DNA from 2 places in the Paenibacillus taichungensis genome. Region 2 is predicted to be linked to the other one. Evidence: predicted binding sites of a transcription regulator. Region 2 holds the regulator's gene; the other holds the start of a gene.
The links. The regulator LexA, encoded in region 2, represses DNA repair genes until DNA is damaged. The targets are predictions, from matches to a motif close to CGAACATATGTTCG.
Positions count from the first base shown of each region.

Region 1 (8,751 bases), 1.7 Mb from region 2:
CCCTACTCCGAACCCAATAACGAGCGCGGCCACAACGAGAACGATCGTGATTACGATGTCCATACTGTTCACCTCCTCGTTGGTTCCTCCAAGGCACTCCTTGGGTCAATTTGTTGTTTTCAAGCCTTACATATTTTTGGGAATAACGAATACTCACGGCGATCCCCCGCCGATTTTCATTTCACATGTACATGCTTCCATGTACTATTCACCGTTTCCAGCGAACCCATAATCATGAATGGTATAAATCTTAAAAAACAGAAACCGCTTTTTTGGAAGGAAAAAGGGTTGTCCATTTCTTACAGACTCATGTCCATTTTAGTATTTGACGAAAGAAATTGTCAAGAGAATGCAGTATAGTGGGTCCAGTCTGCTAATCCCATAACAACGCTTCGTCATCTTCGAGGTCTTTAGCCTCGTCTTCTTCAATTAAACAATTCACAACCCGACGCACCATATCCATGGAAAAACCTCGTCGCATCAAGAAGGGAAGCGTTTTACGTTTCTTCTCCTGGATGTCTCCTTTGACCTGATTCCATTTTTTGCGTCCGGCGGTTAGAGCCGTCTCATATTCCGCATCTGTACTTACACCTTCCAGCGCTTCAGCAATTAGCTCATTGGCAATGCCCTTCTGACGCAGCTCTTGCCTTATCCACAGTTTTCCCTTCCGCTGGCCCTCCATACGCTGACGAGTCCATTCCTTCGCAAACAGTTCGTCATCGACCAAATTCTCCCGCTCAAGCCGATCCAGGGCCTCTTCAATCAACGATGCAGCAAACTCTTTCTGACGCAGCTTCTGACTTAATTCGTGGCGTGTGCGGGGTTTATGCTCCAGATATCGCAAAGACTGCACATACGTCCGCTGTCGCTCGTCAGCAATAATGATATCTTCCAAGTCCTTTTTCAGAAACGTATTTCCCCGGGTCATCCGATATTTAATCATTACATCTTCAAGCACCGTAATTGAATATAAACCAAAGGTAATTCGGTAACGAGCTTCCCTGCTCTTCGTTCGTTCAACTCGTGTAATGATAAGTTCTTCGTTATCCGGGAATTGGGAGATTCCCTCCAGCTTGGCTTCTTCATATAAATCATCTTCATGTTGATCCATTTCGGTCTCCCCTTCCACATCATTTGATACTTGTATCACATGGTGTCTACTGATAGCACAGAACAAAACAAAAGACTTTCTTGAATCCGATTAGCAGATCTCCGACGGAGATAACACAGATAAACTGCATACGTTTAGAGCGTAATTTCACAGAGACACCAGATGTAATACAAAAGGCCGGAAACAATGTCCGGCCTCTCCCTAACAGAAAACGTACTAACAGCCCCTGCCCATTCGGACAGAGGCTGTTGGACAGCGCGAGCGCACACCTTACCCCATTAGCCTAGATCTAGATCGAGCCAAGATCACTCAGACAAGTTTCGGGGATTCAGAGCATTACTCGTTAATTTCAAACAATTCTTGTTCTTCTGCCGCTTCTTTTTGTTGATCTTCAGTCGTAGGCACAGGAACTGCAGTAGTCAAGTTGCTGGCTACACGGATTTTTTGCTCGATTACTTGAGCAATATCTTGATGCTCTTTCATGAACTGCTTGGCGTTCTCACGTCCTTGACCTAAACGCTCGCCTTCGTAAGAGTACCACGCACCACTTTTGTTCACGATGTCCAGCTCTGTACCAATATCAATGATACTGCCTTCTCTCGAAATACCTTCACCGTACATAATGTCCACTTCCGCTTGTTTAAACGGTGGTGCCACTTTGTTTTTTACAACTTTGATACGAGTACGGTTACCGATGATGTCATTGCCTGATTTAATACTCTCAATACGACGTACATCCAAACGTACTGTAGAGTAGAATTTCAGGGCACGACCACCAGGTGTTGTCTCCGGGTTACCAAACATAACACCGACTTTTTCACGAAGCTGGTTGATGAAGATTGCGATGGTTTTGGATTTGCTGATTGCACCAGACAGTTTACGCAGCGCCTGAGACATCAGACGTGCTTGCAAACCGACATGGGAATCACCCATTTCGCCTTCAATTTCCGCTTTTGGTACCAATGCAGCAACCGAGTCAATAACGACAATATCTACAGCTCCACTACGTACAAGCGCTTCTGCAATTTCAAGCCCTTGCTCACCCGTATCTGGCTGAGACAGAAGCAACTCATCAATGTTAACACCCAGTTTGCTTGCGTATTGCGGGTCAAGAGCATGCTCTGCATCGATAAATGCAGCTTGTCCACCCACCCGTTGTACTTCAGCAATCGCATGCAATGCTACAGTTGTTTTACCGGAAGATTCTGGTCCATATATTTCAACAATACGGCCTTTAGGCAAGCCGCCTGTTCCTAATGCAATATCCAGAGCCAAGGAACCGCTGGGTATGATTTCCACTTGCATGTGAGTCGACTCACCCAGTTTCATGATGGATCCTTTACCAAATTGCTTCTCTATTTGACGGAGCGCCATATCAAGCGCGGCACGACGGTCTGACAATAAGCTCACACCCTTTACTGTTTATAAGATAATGATACCTTGTTTTAACACGTTTGCCAAGCTTTTTTTCGAACATACATTCGTTTTTTTTGTGAAGGCCGAGGCGCCTCTTCCTCAAACAAACTTTCCATTAAACAGAAAAAAGAACCGTAAACAAGGCTGTAAAGCCTGATTCTACGGTTCTTCCGTCTTCCTTTATTATACTTGCTTGCCTTAGCAAATGCAATCCGAGCTATGAACTAGTCCATCTCCACAAGTTTGCGCCACAAACGGTAAAGAATCGCCTTCGCAGAACGGATCCGCACCGTCTCCCGATTGCCATTAATGCGCAGTTCATGAATTTCTGTCTCTTTACCACGTTGAGCCAGAGCGATGAAAACAAGTCCTGGTGGTTTGCGTTCAGAATAACCAGGTCCCGCTACACCTGTAACCGACAGACCGAAGTCGGCATCCCCAATCATGCGAATCTGTTCTGCCAGCACTTTGGCGACTTCCGGACTCACTGCGCCCGGTGCATCTTCACCTTCTAGATAGGCATGTGGCACATGGAGCAGCTTCTCCTTAATTTCATTGGAGTAACATACTATTCCGCCCTTAAGCATCGAAGCACTGCCAGGAACTGACGTCAGACTTTGCATGACGAGCCCTCCTGTGCAGCTCTCAGCCGCGCTAAGGGTCAGACCCATATCAGACATCATCGTTACGATTGTGTACTCTATAGGCACATCCTCGTTCGCGTAGAGATGCTCTGGCAATCGTTCCCGGATCTGAACTTCCATTGCGTCCAGCTTCAGCTTCGCCTCACTCTCACTTGGAGCCTTTGTAGATACACGTACCGTAACTTCTCCCTCACTGGCATAAGGAGCAATCGTTGGATCTGTCTGCGTATCAATCAGATCCAGGAGTCGGTCTTCCAATGCCGATTCTCCGATCCCTGCAAACTTCAGCATTTTTGAGTAAATCGGCATTTCTTCTGTTAGTACATGCTGGAACAGCCAAGGTTTAACTTCCTGTTCAAACATTGGAATCAGCTCTTTCGGCGGTCCAGGCATCACTACATAATGTTTGCCATTGTCAGAAATCGCATTTCCTGCGGCAAGGCCTGTTTCGTTCGCCAGCGGTGTCCCACCCTCTATAACGATCGCCTGACGGCGATTATTTTCGGTCATGTCCACATTACGATCTCTGAAGAAGCTCTCGATTTTGTCCATAGCCATTCGATCTATATGCAGCTTGCGGTTCAAGACCGCCGCGATCGCATCCTTGGTCAGATCATCCTGTGTGGGACCGATGCCCCCGGAAAATAAAATGACGTCTGCACGACCCTGGGCGATGCGAATAGCGTCACTTAGTCGATTAAGGTTATCACCAACCACCGTTTGGAAATATACATCAATCCCGATCGCAGCCAATTCACGGGATAGATATCGGGCATTGGTATTCACAATTTGTCCAAGCAACAATTCTGTGCCAACTGCAATGATTTCTGCCTTCATTCAGCATCCTCCTGTACACGTGGTGAGTGATCAAAGGGCAATAGGATAATTTCCTATTGCCCTTCGTACAAATGATTTCTTCATGCTTACCCATTCAACCTCAAACGTTACGCTTTTGATAAATGAAGCAAATTTTTGTTTTTGATAAAGTAATCAATACCTGACCAAATTGTAATGATCGCTGCAGCCCAAACGGCAATAACGTCCATGTGAATACCCGTAAATGAGAACGGGAAATTATTCAACAACAGCAGCACAATCGCCACAATTTGCACGACGGTTTTCAGTTTGCCCCAGGCACTTGCTGCAACAACCGAACCATCCAATAATGCAATCTGACGCAAGCCGGTAACCGCAAACTCACGACTAATAATGACCACAGCAATCCAGGAATCCAACTTGCCCATTTCCACAAGTGAAATCAGCACCGCAGTAACCAACAACTTGTCAGCCAGCGGATCAAGCAATTTCCCTAGGTTGGTAACCATATTATTTTTCCGCGCCAGATAGCCATCAATTCCATCCGTGCTTGCTGCAATGATAAAAATGACAGCAGCAATCAACTGATTATACGGAAGTGATAAACTTCCCAATTGCAACGGCTCTGGATAAAACGGAAAATCTACGAGCAGGAACACCATCAAAAAAGGGATTAAGCAAATTCGTGCAAGCGTAATCCGGTTGGGTAAATTCACAAGACGCCCTCCCTCTTATCCTCCATTACTCCAAACATTCATCTTAATCCCGTATTCATCATCCGGAACATGAAATGTACAGTTTCACTGTCAATCAGCACTAAAGTGCTCTCACTATGTAAAAACGCAAAAAATAAAGTCAACCGTTCAAACGCAAAACCGTTTTAAACGTTCCGGTGACTTTCAGAAGATGTACTGCTTTTCACAAAGTCAGCAAACGATGATGACTGGGCTTTGATGCTTATCTGCCAGCAATGCACACTTAGTATAATATACGCCAATTGTAGTGTCAAAAAACATACCTTGCTACAAAGAGGAGATATTACTTAAAGTTTGTATATTGCAGATCCAGAGGTAGATTGGCACCGTTTAACAACTGCATAACTGCTTGCAAATCATTCTTACTTTTACCTGTTACCCGGAGCTGATCTCCCTGAATCTGACTCTTCACCTTCATCTTAGAGTCACGAATCAGAATATTAATTTTTTTAGCGATATCCTGATCAATCCCCTGCTTGAAATTCAAACGCTGGCGGACTGTACCTGAAGAAGCTGGTTCTACTTTTGCATAATCAATGTTTTTTAGAGGTAAACCCCGCTTAGCCATCTTGGATTGCAATACATCGATAACAGCCTTGAGTTTGGTCTCATCATCAGATACGATCGTTAACGCATCCTTATCCAGTTTCAGACTGCTCTTGCTGCCCTTGAAGTCATAACGCGTGCCAATTTCCTTTTCCGTTTGTGTAACGGCATTTGTCAATTCCTGCAAGTCCATTTTGGACACGATATCAAATGAATTTTCTGAACTCAAACCAGTCACCCTTTCAGTTAATCATATGTTCTGTAACATTATAGAGGATACGCCAAGCAAAAGTCTAATTTTATGAGGTTTTTCAAAATAAAAAAGCATTTTTGGCTGCCACTTATGATGGTTGCCAAAAATGCTTTTTGTGCGGCTGTCCTTCTAATAACGGCTGCGATTAGGTTGTCTGAACATGTCAAGCACACCCAGAAGTACATGTGCAAGTCCAAAACCCAAAATTCCGTAACCCCAAGCAGTTGGAGTCAAGTAATAACCCAGGAGGCTGACAATGATCCCCAAACCTGTTACGATCCAGCTGACTGTCACAGCCATCCACCTCACTTCACCAAAAGTTGACTGCAAGTTGAAGACAAGGTTAGTGTCTCCCGCAGAAACTTTGGTTATTCGCCGCTAGTGCCGGTGCTTCCTTCAGTATTGCTTCCTGTTTCATTCGTCGTTGTGCCTTCAGTACCAGTGGAGGACGTATCCTCACCAAGTCTTAACCGAATGCGGTTCGTCGCTTTCCCGTCTGTCACAACCTGCCCTGCAACCTCAATTGTGGTCGCTGCAGCGTAACCGGACTTAATATACATTCCTGCACTGTCCAATTCAAAAGTATAACTGTCTCCCTCAGCGGTGTTGCCGTATTCCAACTTCTCGCCACTAGAGTTCTCGCCCTTGTATACTTCCAGCCAACTATGCCCCGTTGCTTTAATTGTAACCGTCACAGGCTGCCCTGCACTGCCGTTCACTTTGAAGTTCGTAATATTGCCTGATTTTCCGTCTTCAGCAACAGTTACAGAAGCTGGCTGATTGTCTGTTGGGTTCTCTTCATCTTCACCCGTTGTTTGACCATCCGTCTGTCCGTCAGTTTGTCCGTCAGGCTGCCCCTCTGCTGTTCCGCCACCGTTACCGCCTGCTTCGCCTTCATTCGTTTCTCCGCTACCTGGTTCATTAGTTGGAGGATTAGAAGCTTGGCCATTATCTGTAGGCTCATCCGGTTTATCTTGAGGTTGCTGCTGGCTGTCTGTGATCTTCGTCTGATCCAGCCCTTGTGTATCCGAATCATCTTTGTTCATCACTACATACACGTACAACAGTACAAGAATTAATACCGGAAAAGTCCACATCAGCGCAACAGACATCCAGCGGTTACTGCGCTCTACCGGGCGGCTTGAACGCTTTTGAATAACTGGCTCCATGGTTGCTTCCGTTTCTTCTGCAGGTACATCTTTCTTATGTCCCTCCAGCAGCTCATCAGGATTTAGTCCCACCGTTTCCGCATAGGTTTTGATAAATGCACGCACATAGAAGCTGCCAGGCAGCACTTTGTAGTCTCCTGCCTCTATTGCCTCCAAATACCTCTTGCGAATTTTAGTCATTTCCTGTACATCGTCAAGACTCATCCCTTTTTGCAGCCGGGCCTCCCTTAACTGCTGACCCAGTTCAGACATGCCATCTCCTCCTTATGTTTATCTCTATGGTTGTTGCTTATCTATTTCATGATCCCGTACGGAGCGTTACAGTTCGTCGGTGTAGCTGGCCGTAAACGTATCATAAATAATTTCTTCATTCGGATTGTTGCGCAGTTCAATAATAATGTCAAAATCATTAAAATCATATTCAGACTCCTGCACAAAAATATCCGGATGTTCAATAACCTTGGTACTTGGCATCGTCATGATGTCCTGTAACAGATTATAATGCCGTTCGCTTGAACGAATCGTACTGACAATTCCGTCAATGATAAACACATTGTTTGGATTCAATTCGTCCTCTGACATCTGGCTTCTTATGGTCTGACGAAGAAGTGTGGAGGAAACAAACGTCCAGCGCTTCATCGCACATACGCTGCCTGCAATAATGGATTCCGTTTTGCCTACACGCGGCATTCCACGCAAACCAATGACTTGATTGCCTTCCCTCTTAAATACTTCACCCAAAAAGTCCACAAGTAACCCAAGTTCGTCCCGCGTAAAACGAAATGTTTTGCGATCATCCGAATCACGATCAATATAACGACCATGACGGACAGCGAGAATATCTACCAGTTTCGGTTGACGCAAAGCAGACACAGTTATGCTGTTCACTTTGCCAAGCATTTCACCCAGCAGACGGATCTTCTCATCATCGTCTGATTCCAAAAGCATCCCCCGGGTCTTGCCTTCAACACCGTTGATGGTCAATATATTTACTTCAAGCATCCCCAGCATAGAGGCAATATCCCCCAAAAGGCCGGGTCTGTTCTTATGTATTTTATACTCCATATACCATTGTTTAGATTCCATTTAAACACCCCGTAAAGCATTATTCCACATTATTCGACAGTAACAGAACGCGTCCATTGGACGACAATCTGAGATATCTTCTAAAAATGGGTCACGTTAATGATATATAAAATGAAAATGAATTACAAGAACAGGTCTGTAATCAATGTGTAATCATTAGAGAAAAGCCCCCTTGCGGGAGCTTTCCATCTGTAATCTTATGCGTTTTGTTTGGCCAATTTGACCATCAGGCACGCGATCGTACGACGCTCATCTGCATCGCCGACATCCCATAATTCTTTCAATGCCCGGTTGGAATGGTTCGCCGGATCGACTTTCTCATCCAGGAAGTCACCGATTTCGTATGCAAGTTTGTTGATGGTATCTTCACTCATCCCCATCTTCTCTGCTTGCAGCACGCGGTCACCCAAAAACTTCTTCCATGTGTCAAAACTTGAGAGCACTGTTTTTTCTGTTGACATGATAAATCCTCCTTAGCTGACGCATGAGATTTAAAATCAACAGTTGTAATATGTGCTTCCCGGACATTTTATATACGAGCATTTTTGAATTAATCGAAGATCATCTACAAATCATTAATTTCCATCAAGAAACTACCCCGTATTTAAAACAAAATTGATTGCGCTCCCCCATATATTAAGTGAGCCAGCCACCATTTGGACTTATAATCTGCCCATTAATGTATCCAGACTCGGGAAGTGCAAGGAAGTAGACCAGTGATGAGATTTCATCTGGCTGGGCAAGTCTTCCTGCCGGAATTTCCTCTTCCAGCATTTTTAGTTCATCCTGGTCCAGATGGTTCAACATGGATGTTTGAACTGCACCAGGAGCTACAGCATTCACCGTTACGCCAGATGGAGCCAGCTCTTTGGCAAGAGCCTTGGTGAAAGCATTTACACCGCCTTTGGTTGTAGAATACAACACCTCACAAGAGGCACCCGACAGTCCCCAGATA
Region 1 is NZ_CP194720.1:3,522,492-3,531,242, forward strand. Features, by position in the region: gene rny (ribonuclease Y) at 1-63, opposite strand, end outside; gene ACR1R9_RS15655 (regulatory protein RecX) at 374-1,111, opposite strand; gene recA (recombinase RecA) at 1,448-2,512, opposite strand; gene ACR1R9_RS15665 (competence/damage-inducible protein A) at 2,752-4,008, opposite strand; gene pgsA (CDP-diacylglycerol--glycerol-3-phosphate 3-phosphatidyltransferase) at 4,116-4,703, opposite strand; gene ACR1R9_RS15675 (YajQ family cyclic di-GMP-binding protein) at 5,026-5,517, opposite strand; gene ACR1R9_RS15680 (hypothetical protein) at 5,671-5,841, opposite strand; gene ACR1R9_RS15685 (helix-turn-helix domain-containing protein) at 5,910-6,962, opposite strand; gene ACR1R9_RS15690 (DUF3388 domain-containing protein) at 7,029-7,796, opposite strand; gene ACR1R9_RS15695 (DUF3243 domain-containing protein) at 7,994-8,257, opposite strand; gene ymfI (elongation factor P 5-aminopentanone reductase) at 8,433-8,751, opposite strand, start outside.
Region 1: the regulator LexA is predicted to act here: its motif matches at 2,582-2,595, upstream of recA (recombinase RecA).

Region 2 (8,751 bases):
TCCACCAGCTCCGCTGCTACATGCTGCCAGAACGACACTCATCATTGTTGCCAATACCATCTTGCCTACCAGCTTACGTGGTCTCTGTTTCATTCAATTCTCCCCCTGCATGTGGTTTAGATTGGCCTTACAATCAAGATGTTGAACTATATTGGGCTAGGATTACTGTTTTACTGTTTAACAGATCCCAACATGATACCGGTTACAAAGTATCTTTGAACAAATGGATAAATCGTTAAAATAGGCAAAATGGTGAGTACCATCGTGACCGATTTGATGTTTGCAGAAATTTGAGTCAGATTATCCGCTGAAGCACCAGCCGAAGCACCGCCCGTTGCACCTGCAATCATGTTGCGCAAGTAGATCGTAACGGGAAACAGTTCCTTTTTGTCGAGATACAGGAAGGCAGGAAACCAGGAATTCCAATGTCCCACAGCGTAAAATAGAACCATCGTTGCCATGACCGCTTTACTCAGCGGTAGAATGATCCGCAACAAAATGCCATACGTATTCAAACCGTCAATAGCTGCCGCTTCCTCAAGCTCTTCAGGCATGTTTTCGAAAAATGATTTCATAATTAACATGTTATAAATGCTGATTGCCCCAGGCACAACCAATGCCCACATCGTGTTATTGAAGCCCAGAGAGTTTATCAGGACATAGTTAGGAATCAAGCCGCCACTGAAAAACATCGTGAATACGGCGAACATCGTCAAAAATTTTCGTCCCATTAATCTTTTCTTGGATAAGGCATAAGCGAAAATGGTCGTCATGAACATGGAAATCAAAGTACCTACAACGGTATATATAATTGTGTTTTTGTAGTTGGTCCAGAACATGCTATCACGAGAGATGGTCTTGTAGGTTTCCACATTAAATCCTCTTGGGATAATGCTTACCTTGCCTGAATTGATATAAGCCTCGCTGCTGAAAGACTGGGCCACGACATTCAGAAACGGATAGAGCGTGATGAATACCACAAGCAGCAAAAAGATGGCATTGAAAACTTTAAATACTTTGTATGATTTTGATTCCAGCATATTGCTCCTCCTTTACCACAAGCTTCGTTGTGTCAGTCTGCGTGAAATGGCATTAACCGAGAATACCAGGATCAGTCCAATAATGGATTCGAACAAACCAATGGCGGTAGCATAGCTAAAATTGCTGGACTGCAAACCTACCCGGTACAGATAAGTAGAAATCACGTCAGATGTCTCGTAGATCAGCGGATTGTAAAGGAGCAAGATTTTCTCAAATCCAACCGCAAGGAAATTACCCATGTTCAAAATCAGCAATGTAACGATCGTTGGCAAAATGCCTGGTATGGTTATATGGAGGGTTTGCTTCCAACGGTTCGCACCATCGATCCGCGCAGCCTCATACAAAGAATCATCAATTGTTGTTAATGCAGCCAAATATAGAATGGCTCCCCACCCCATACCTTGCCAAACCTCAGAGGTGATATAGATTGTTCTGAACCATTCCGCACGTTGCATGAAAGGAATGCTGTCTCCAGTAAAGAATGATACCATTCCGTTAATAGAGCCATTAACTGCCGTTAATTGCAGAATCATTCCGGCAACGATAACGATGGACAAGAAGTGCGGAAGATACGATGCGGTCTGCACAAACTTTTTGAAACGTTTGCTTTTCACCTCATTCAGCAGCAATGCAAAAATGATCGGAACTGGGAAGGTGAAAAGTAACGCAAGTCCACCGAGCATAAGTGTGTTCCCAAATACTTTCCAAAAGGTTGGGTCTTGAATGAACATCTGAAAATACCTGAATCCAACCCACGTCTCTCCAAAAATACTGCCTCCCGGTACAAATCGTCTAAATGCGATTACGTTACCGAGCATGGGCCCATATTTGAAAATAATAAGATAGATAATTGGAAGAATTAACAGTGAGTACAGCTGCCAATCTTTGCGAAGCAGAGCTGTAATAGTTCTCAACCTGCTTTCTTTACGTAAAGATGTCATCGTTAGCGTGGTTTTAGCGGTTTCCGACTCCATATGTTATTTCACTCCGATCCTTAGCTTAATAAAATAAAAGCGTTTTCGATCAATGCTTATCATCTCTTCTTTTTGTAGAAGACAAGTAATCAGATGCACTTCACCCCCACCTGCAGAATAAACCAAACCAATGTAAGCGATATCAATTTTGAAAATCACTAGAGGCACATTTCGGTCAAGATGCTTCCCCTTATTTTCTTACTAACCACTTCATGTTGCCTTTCCAGAACTAGATAGTTTACTTCGATTATGTAAAGCGCTTACAAAAGATGTGAAAATTATAGCGAATAACTCCCGCTTCCACTTCATTCAAGTAAGTCAACAGATATTCGCTGTATTCATTCGCATACTAGTCATACTAGTATGTTAGTTATATTCTAAATCAGTAGTTCTTTAATTTCAATAACTTTTAGTAAAAAAAATTATATTTTGTTATTATGGTATAGTTCAAACTGTCCCAAAACAAAAAAACATTGTTAGGTTTTATGGATAAAATACATCTCACAAAACCTAACAATGTTTGAGTAGTGCACTAAAAATACGATTTATGATGCACTTATTGAGAATTTAGCAATGATTCGTTCCAATTCGGATAAATGCTTGATTTGATGGTCAGGCACATACGATTCGGTGTTCTCTTTATTCTCGCGGTTAATCCAAACAGATTGAATACCTGCAGACAACGCTCCACGGATATCAGTTGTAAGCTTATCTCCAACCATCATACTTTCCTCAGGTTGAACTCCCAGCTTACTCAATGCGTGTTCGAAGATCGAAGGATCAGGTTTTCCTTTACCGAACGTACCCGAGATAATAATTTCATCGAATAAAGGAGCCAATTCAGGAACGCCATCAAGTTTCTCTTGTTGTAAAGCAGGACAGCCGTTGGTTAAAAGCAAAAGCTTAAACTTCCCTTGCAGATGACTCAATGTTTCCATCGTTTCTTCATAGACATGGGGTCTTGATCTCCGCTCAGCCCCAAATTGTGAGGCAAGTCGTTCCGCCAGATCTTCACGATCAACACCCAATTTTAACAAGCCGCGACGCCATGACTCTTTACGATATGCGGGTGCAAGTTGCTCCAACTGGCGAAACTCCGGCTGATCGCCACCTGTGAAGTTAGCCCAAAGACCTTCAAACGGGTTAATCCCTATCATTTTGGTAAACGAAAAAGTTTCATAAGATTCATACAGATTACGTGCCTCATTACGAACAGCCTCTTCAAGGTCTTCGGGTTTAATACCCGTCTCTTGAGCTGCAATCAGGCAAGTCTCATGGAAGGCTTCTCGAACACTGCGCTCATCCCACAGTAAAGTATCATCTAGGTCGAACAAAATCGCTTTTAACGCCATTTCGGTCATCTTCCCCTTTATGCAATAATTACTTTTTCTCGTATGTTTCCACGGTGATCTGATGTGCTTTGGCGAATTTCAGAAGACGTTCAGTGATTGCATCGGTATCATAACGATTAAGTAGTTTGGTAAATACCCATCTCTTACCTCGTGCATTATGCTCAATTACAACCGTACCTGGCTCAATTCTGAATTTCACGATATCATCGACTCCAATTGAACGCTCGCGGTTCCCTTTTGTCGTCAAAATCCGATTACTTCCTATTTTGACATAAGGGCGACGGAGCATGAAGATGACTGCCAAAAATACGTACAGCAACATGGTCACCCAGTCCCAAGTGGTCATCGGAGCTTTGACAAGAAATGTACTCATAAAGAGGTACAGGAATGCTAGTCCGATCAGAAAAATAGGAAACAGAAGGCTGCGTCCTTTAAATACGTCCTCACCTGGTGTACCGGAAATCGGTTTACCGCTTTTTTTGCGTTGCTGATTCAACTGCTTAGAATTTTTCCGAACCGTTCTCTCGAACGAACGCGACATGAGAATCCCCCTTAGATGTTCTTTGTATCGGCTTACATAACTGCAAACCAACATTTCCCCCTATAATTTGCAACCTCTAGATAACAGGAAGAAACCTAAATATCATATTGATATCATTAGGTTTCCTTAATGTTTGAGTTTGCCTTGGTGGCCTTGATCGTTCTCATCATCTACAATTTCAATCGAATCCAGTTGCTGTCTGAAATTGCTTCGAATGTTATTCAAATAGATTTCTCTAAGCTTGGCACGCTCTGCGAGCTCTTCCTCTGTCAGTCCAGTGGATTTTTGCTTACGGGCCAATTCATTAATACGTGCTACCAGACTATCTATATCCAAGCTTGTCCCCTCCAAAAATACAAAGTCTTATTAACTTTGACATGATAAGGGCAGCTTGTCAAGCTGACATGCATTAGTGCGTGTGGATATGCAGTCTTATTCTGTGAATTGAGGCAGTATTAAGACTTGCCCCACTTGTATTGAAGTTGACTGAAGTTGATTCACTTTCTTAATTGCTTCTATATATACACGTGTATCCATTGTTTCAGGTTTGTGATCTAATGATATACTCCATAGTGTATCTCCTTGTGAAACTGCCATCTTCCCTCCAGGCAATAAATCTTTCTCATTGCCAGCGAACACAGTGAGTACTGTACTGCATCCAACCAGTATAATTAAGCTTACGATTATTAATTTCAAGACCCAAGTTGGGACATTACCTTTTGCAAAAACCTTCTTAAAATTCCTTATGTTAGTTTCAACCACTTCTGAACGCACCGGTTCGTAAATGCTTTGATAAGTAGAATATCTCATTAAATATCGACCTCCAAACGTTTGTTCCTATCCGTTGAAATCAATATAACACGAACACTTGTTTTGTACAATAACTTTTTAGAACAATTGTTCGCTTTTTTTTGTTGCATCCTACATTCCAATATCTTTCTTCTATTGAAAAGGGAACTGTCATTTGCAGTATTTGATTAGACCAAAAGAAAATTTTCATCTTAATTCGCAAAAAAACATTGATTTTATGGCATTTTATTTAGAACTTATGTTTGTACGAACGGAGGTTCTATGTTATAATTTTCCCAAACGTTAATAAAATGGGGTTGATACGGTATGTCGAAGATATCCAGCAGGCAACAGGCTATTCTGGAGTTTATACGCAATGAAGTCCGGTTGAAGGGGTATCCTCCTTCCGTACGCGAAATTGGTGAAGCCGTTGGATTGGCTTCCAGCTCTACAGTACATGGACATCTGGATCGTTTGGAGAAGAAAGGTCTGATTAGACGTGACCCAACCAAACCAAGAGCCATTGAACTTCTCAGCCAGGAAGAGTCAGAGCATTCACATCAGTTTGCTCACAGCGTTGCTCGCATTCCTGTCGTGGGTAAAGTTACTGCAGGGGTTCCGATCACAGCAACAGAAAATATCGAAGATTACTTCCCTCTTCCCACGCATTATGTAGGCGAACAGAAAGTATTCATGCTTTCTGTCGTAGGAGACAGTATGGTAGAAGCAGGCATTGTTAACGGAGACTATGTTATCGTACGTCAGCAGCAAACTGCAGATAACGGCGATATCGTAGTAGCCATGACTGAAGACGATGAAGCAACGGTAAAAACGTTCTACAAAGAGAAAGATCATATTCGTCTTCAACCGGAAAATTCGACTTTTGAACCGTTGCGTTTGAAACACGTTAGCATCCTGGGCAAAGTCATCGGCCTTTTCCGTGATATTCATTAATATGTATTCTAGTTGTACAGAAGTCTCACAATAAGATACTTAAAGAGGTTGTCCCGTTCAACGGGACAACCTCTTTTTTCTTATACAATATATATTGTTCTACGTTAGTCGATTATTCGCTGCGTTTAAGAATGCTTTTATGATGAGAGAACACTTCAAAACTCTGTTGACCATGGTAAGAACCCATTCCACTTTCCCCTACGCCGCCAAACGGGAGATAATGTGATGTCATATGAGACAAGGTATCATTAATACAACCACCACCAAAAGAAACTTGATTCAGAACCTGATTCTGCAGATCCTCATCCTGAGTGAAGAGATATAATGCCAGTGGTTTTGGACGACGAACAATCTCATCTAGCATGGGGTCGAGGTCGGTATACTTAAATACAGGAAGAATTGGACCAAAGATCTCTTCTTGCATCACTGGGGATTTCCAATCCAATTCCCCGAGAACTGTTGGTTCAATGAGCAGCTGATCACGTTCAGAACGCCCACCGATTATTGCCTTGCCATCTTGGAGCAAAACGGATAAACGATCAAAGTTACGTGCATTGACAATGTGCGGAAAATCAGCATTTTTCATCACGTCATCTCCAAATTTATCCTGAATTTCTGCAGCGATCAATTCAAGTAATTTGTCATGTACGTGCTCGTGTACAAGCAAATAATCCGGAGCAACACAGGTTTGCCCAGCATTCAGGAATTTACCGCGGACAATGCGCTGAGCCGCCAGCTTCACATCCGCATCCTGATGAACAATGACCGGACTTTTACCGCCTAGTTCTAACGTAACTGGAGTCAAATGCTCAGCAGCTGCCTTCATAACAATGCGACCAACACCTGTACTGCCTGTAAAGAAAATATAATCAAACTTTTCTTTCAACAATGCCGTACTCGTCTCAACTTCCCCTTCCATAACTGCCATGTACTCACTAGGAAATATCTCATGGATCAAATCATAAGTTAGACGTGACACGGCTGGGGTTAATTCTGACGGTTTTATAATGGCACAGTTACCCGCAGCAATGGCTCCAATTAGAGGGCCGAAAGCCAGTTGGAACGGATAGTTCCATGGTGCAATAATAAGAGCAACTCCATAAGGTTCAGGATAAATGAAGCTTGTGCCATCGGGTATAGCAGAATTTGTAGGTACAGGTTTTGGTGTAGCCCATTCCTCCAAATGTTCCAATGCAAAATCCAGTTCAACCAACACGATCCGAATCTCAGAGCCATAAGCCTCTGTTTCAGATTTATTTAGATCCACACGAAGTGCGTCAAGAATACGTTGCTGATACTTCTCAATTCCCTGTCTCAATTGCTGAAGAGCATGAATACGGTACTCAATAGACTTCGTTTGTCCTGTATAAAAAAATGTCCGCTGTGCGGCAACCAGTTGCTTCTCTTGTTCCATATTAACATCTCCAATTAATTGTTCAAAATTTAATTTCTAAAAACACAAATGAATTATAACGCAATTATATGAAACTATCAACATATAGATACTGTAAATACAGAGCAAACAATTTAAACATACTCTCGCTTCAACGATATGATCATATCTTAATTAACCATTCTATTTCTTATTGACTACATAAAAAGCCTCAACACTAATATGCCAATATTTTATGCTACGAATGCCAGCTTCCTCTTTACATTTTTATTCCCGTCCCCGTTTTAGTCAAACATGATGTATCCTTCCTTCCAAATGATGGGCACGTGTTCTGTCTATATTTTCTCTCACTGAATTTTTTCTTCATTATATACACTTTGAGGGAGGATCCCCACTGACATCTCTTTATTAGAATAGGATTGACAAAAAAGGAGGTCATTGTTATAATCGCCCTCATATCTTAAGGAAGGATGATTCAGATGATTCGTCGTCTAAAAAAACTAAAGAATGTGGCTACCGCATCACGCTTCTAAGTTACTCAGAAATAAAACTTAGAAGCGAGGAAACTAAAATGAATATAAATCAATTTAATCACTGGTCTGAAATTAAGTATTTAAAGGATATTGTAACCAATCCATTAATCGAAGTCGGCGATTACTCTTATTACTCCGGTTATTATGATAACAATTCATCTTTTGAAGACGGATGCGTGAGATATTTATGGGGAGATGACAAATCCAGGAGCTTATTCAACCCCATTGAGGAATTTGGATGGCAAATAGATCGATTGATTATTGGTAATTATGTATGTATCGCAGCCGGTGTCGTTATTCTTATGGGAGGAAATAACAATCATCATGCGGAGTGGATCACTGTTTATCCGTTCGCTGATCAAATTAGCCATTCCTTCTCACCCAAGAGAGATACCATTATAGAAAGCGATGCATGGATCGGCATGAATGCAATGATTATGCCTGGTGTTACCATTGGTGAAGGTGCGATTGTTGCAGCAGGCTCAGTTGTAACAAAAGATGTCGCCCCTTACACTATAGTTGGTGGCAATCCTGCAAAAGAAGTTAGAAAGCGTTTCTCAGAAGAAGAAATCATGAAGTTAAAAGAAATGCGCTGGTTTGATTGGAAAAGAGAATCAATTGAAGCAGTCACTCACTTACTTTCTAGTTCTTCAATTGACGAGTTATATGAGCACTACTTATCAGAAATTAAGGACTGAGTTCCTATAGATATAAAGCTAGGTAGAATATTATTCTACCTAGCTTTTTTATATCTCCCGCCAAAACAAAAAAGAAAAACCCCTCAGCGCTAAAGCGCCAAGGGATTCAGCTATTAGTACAACGTGATATATTGATCGCGTTCCCATTGGTGGACTTGTGTACGGTTTATGTACGATCCCTTCATATTATTGTTTCTTTCAATATATATGCGCTATATACGACATTTAATAGGAACTAACGTTCGTATATAATCAAATCATAGCTTTTCACGACTTGGGGGATGTTTGGGGGACGAGTTGGGGGACGTCCCCTAAACTTCAAATTAACCGTTAGTACAGCTCCGATGGATCGCAAATCATATGTCCGAAACAACCCTATATAATAGAAGGAAAAAACTGAGCTACTTGAGTAATCCCTTGGAGTTCTATCAATTATCAGCTTGCCCCGTCTCCTTTGTAGTCCTTCTTGCACCAAG
Region 2 is NZ_CP194720.1:1,773,880-1,782,630, reverse strand. Features, by position in the region: gene ACR1R9_RS08290 (ABC transporter substrate-binding protein) at 1-93, opposite strand, end outside; gene ACR1R9_RS08285 (carbohydrate ABC transporter permease) at 171-1,040, opposite strand; gene ACR1R9_RS08280 (ABC transporter permease) at 1,053-2,015, opposite strand; gene ACR1R9_RS08275 (HAD family hydrolase) at 2,561-3,367, opposite strand; gene ACR1R9_RS08270 (hypothetical protein) at 3,396-3,908, opposite strand; gene ACR1R9_RS08265 (DUF896 domain-containing protein) at 4,035-4,244, opposite strand; gene ACR1R9_RS08260 (LysM peptidoglycan-binding domain-containing protein) at 4,341-4,718, opposite strand; gene lexA (transcriptional repressor LexA) at 5,025-5,651, shown strand; gene ACR1R9_RS08250 (aldehyde dehydrogenase) at 5,764-7,065, opposite strand; gene ACR1R9_RS08245 (CatB-related O-acetyltransferase) at 7,616-8,275, shown strand.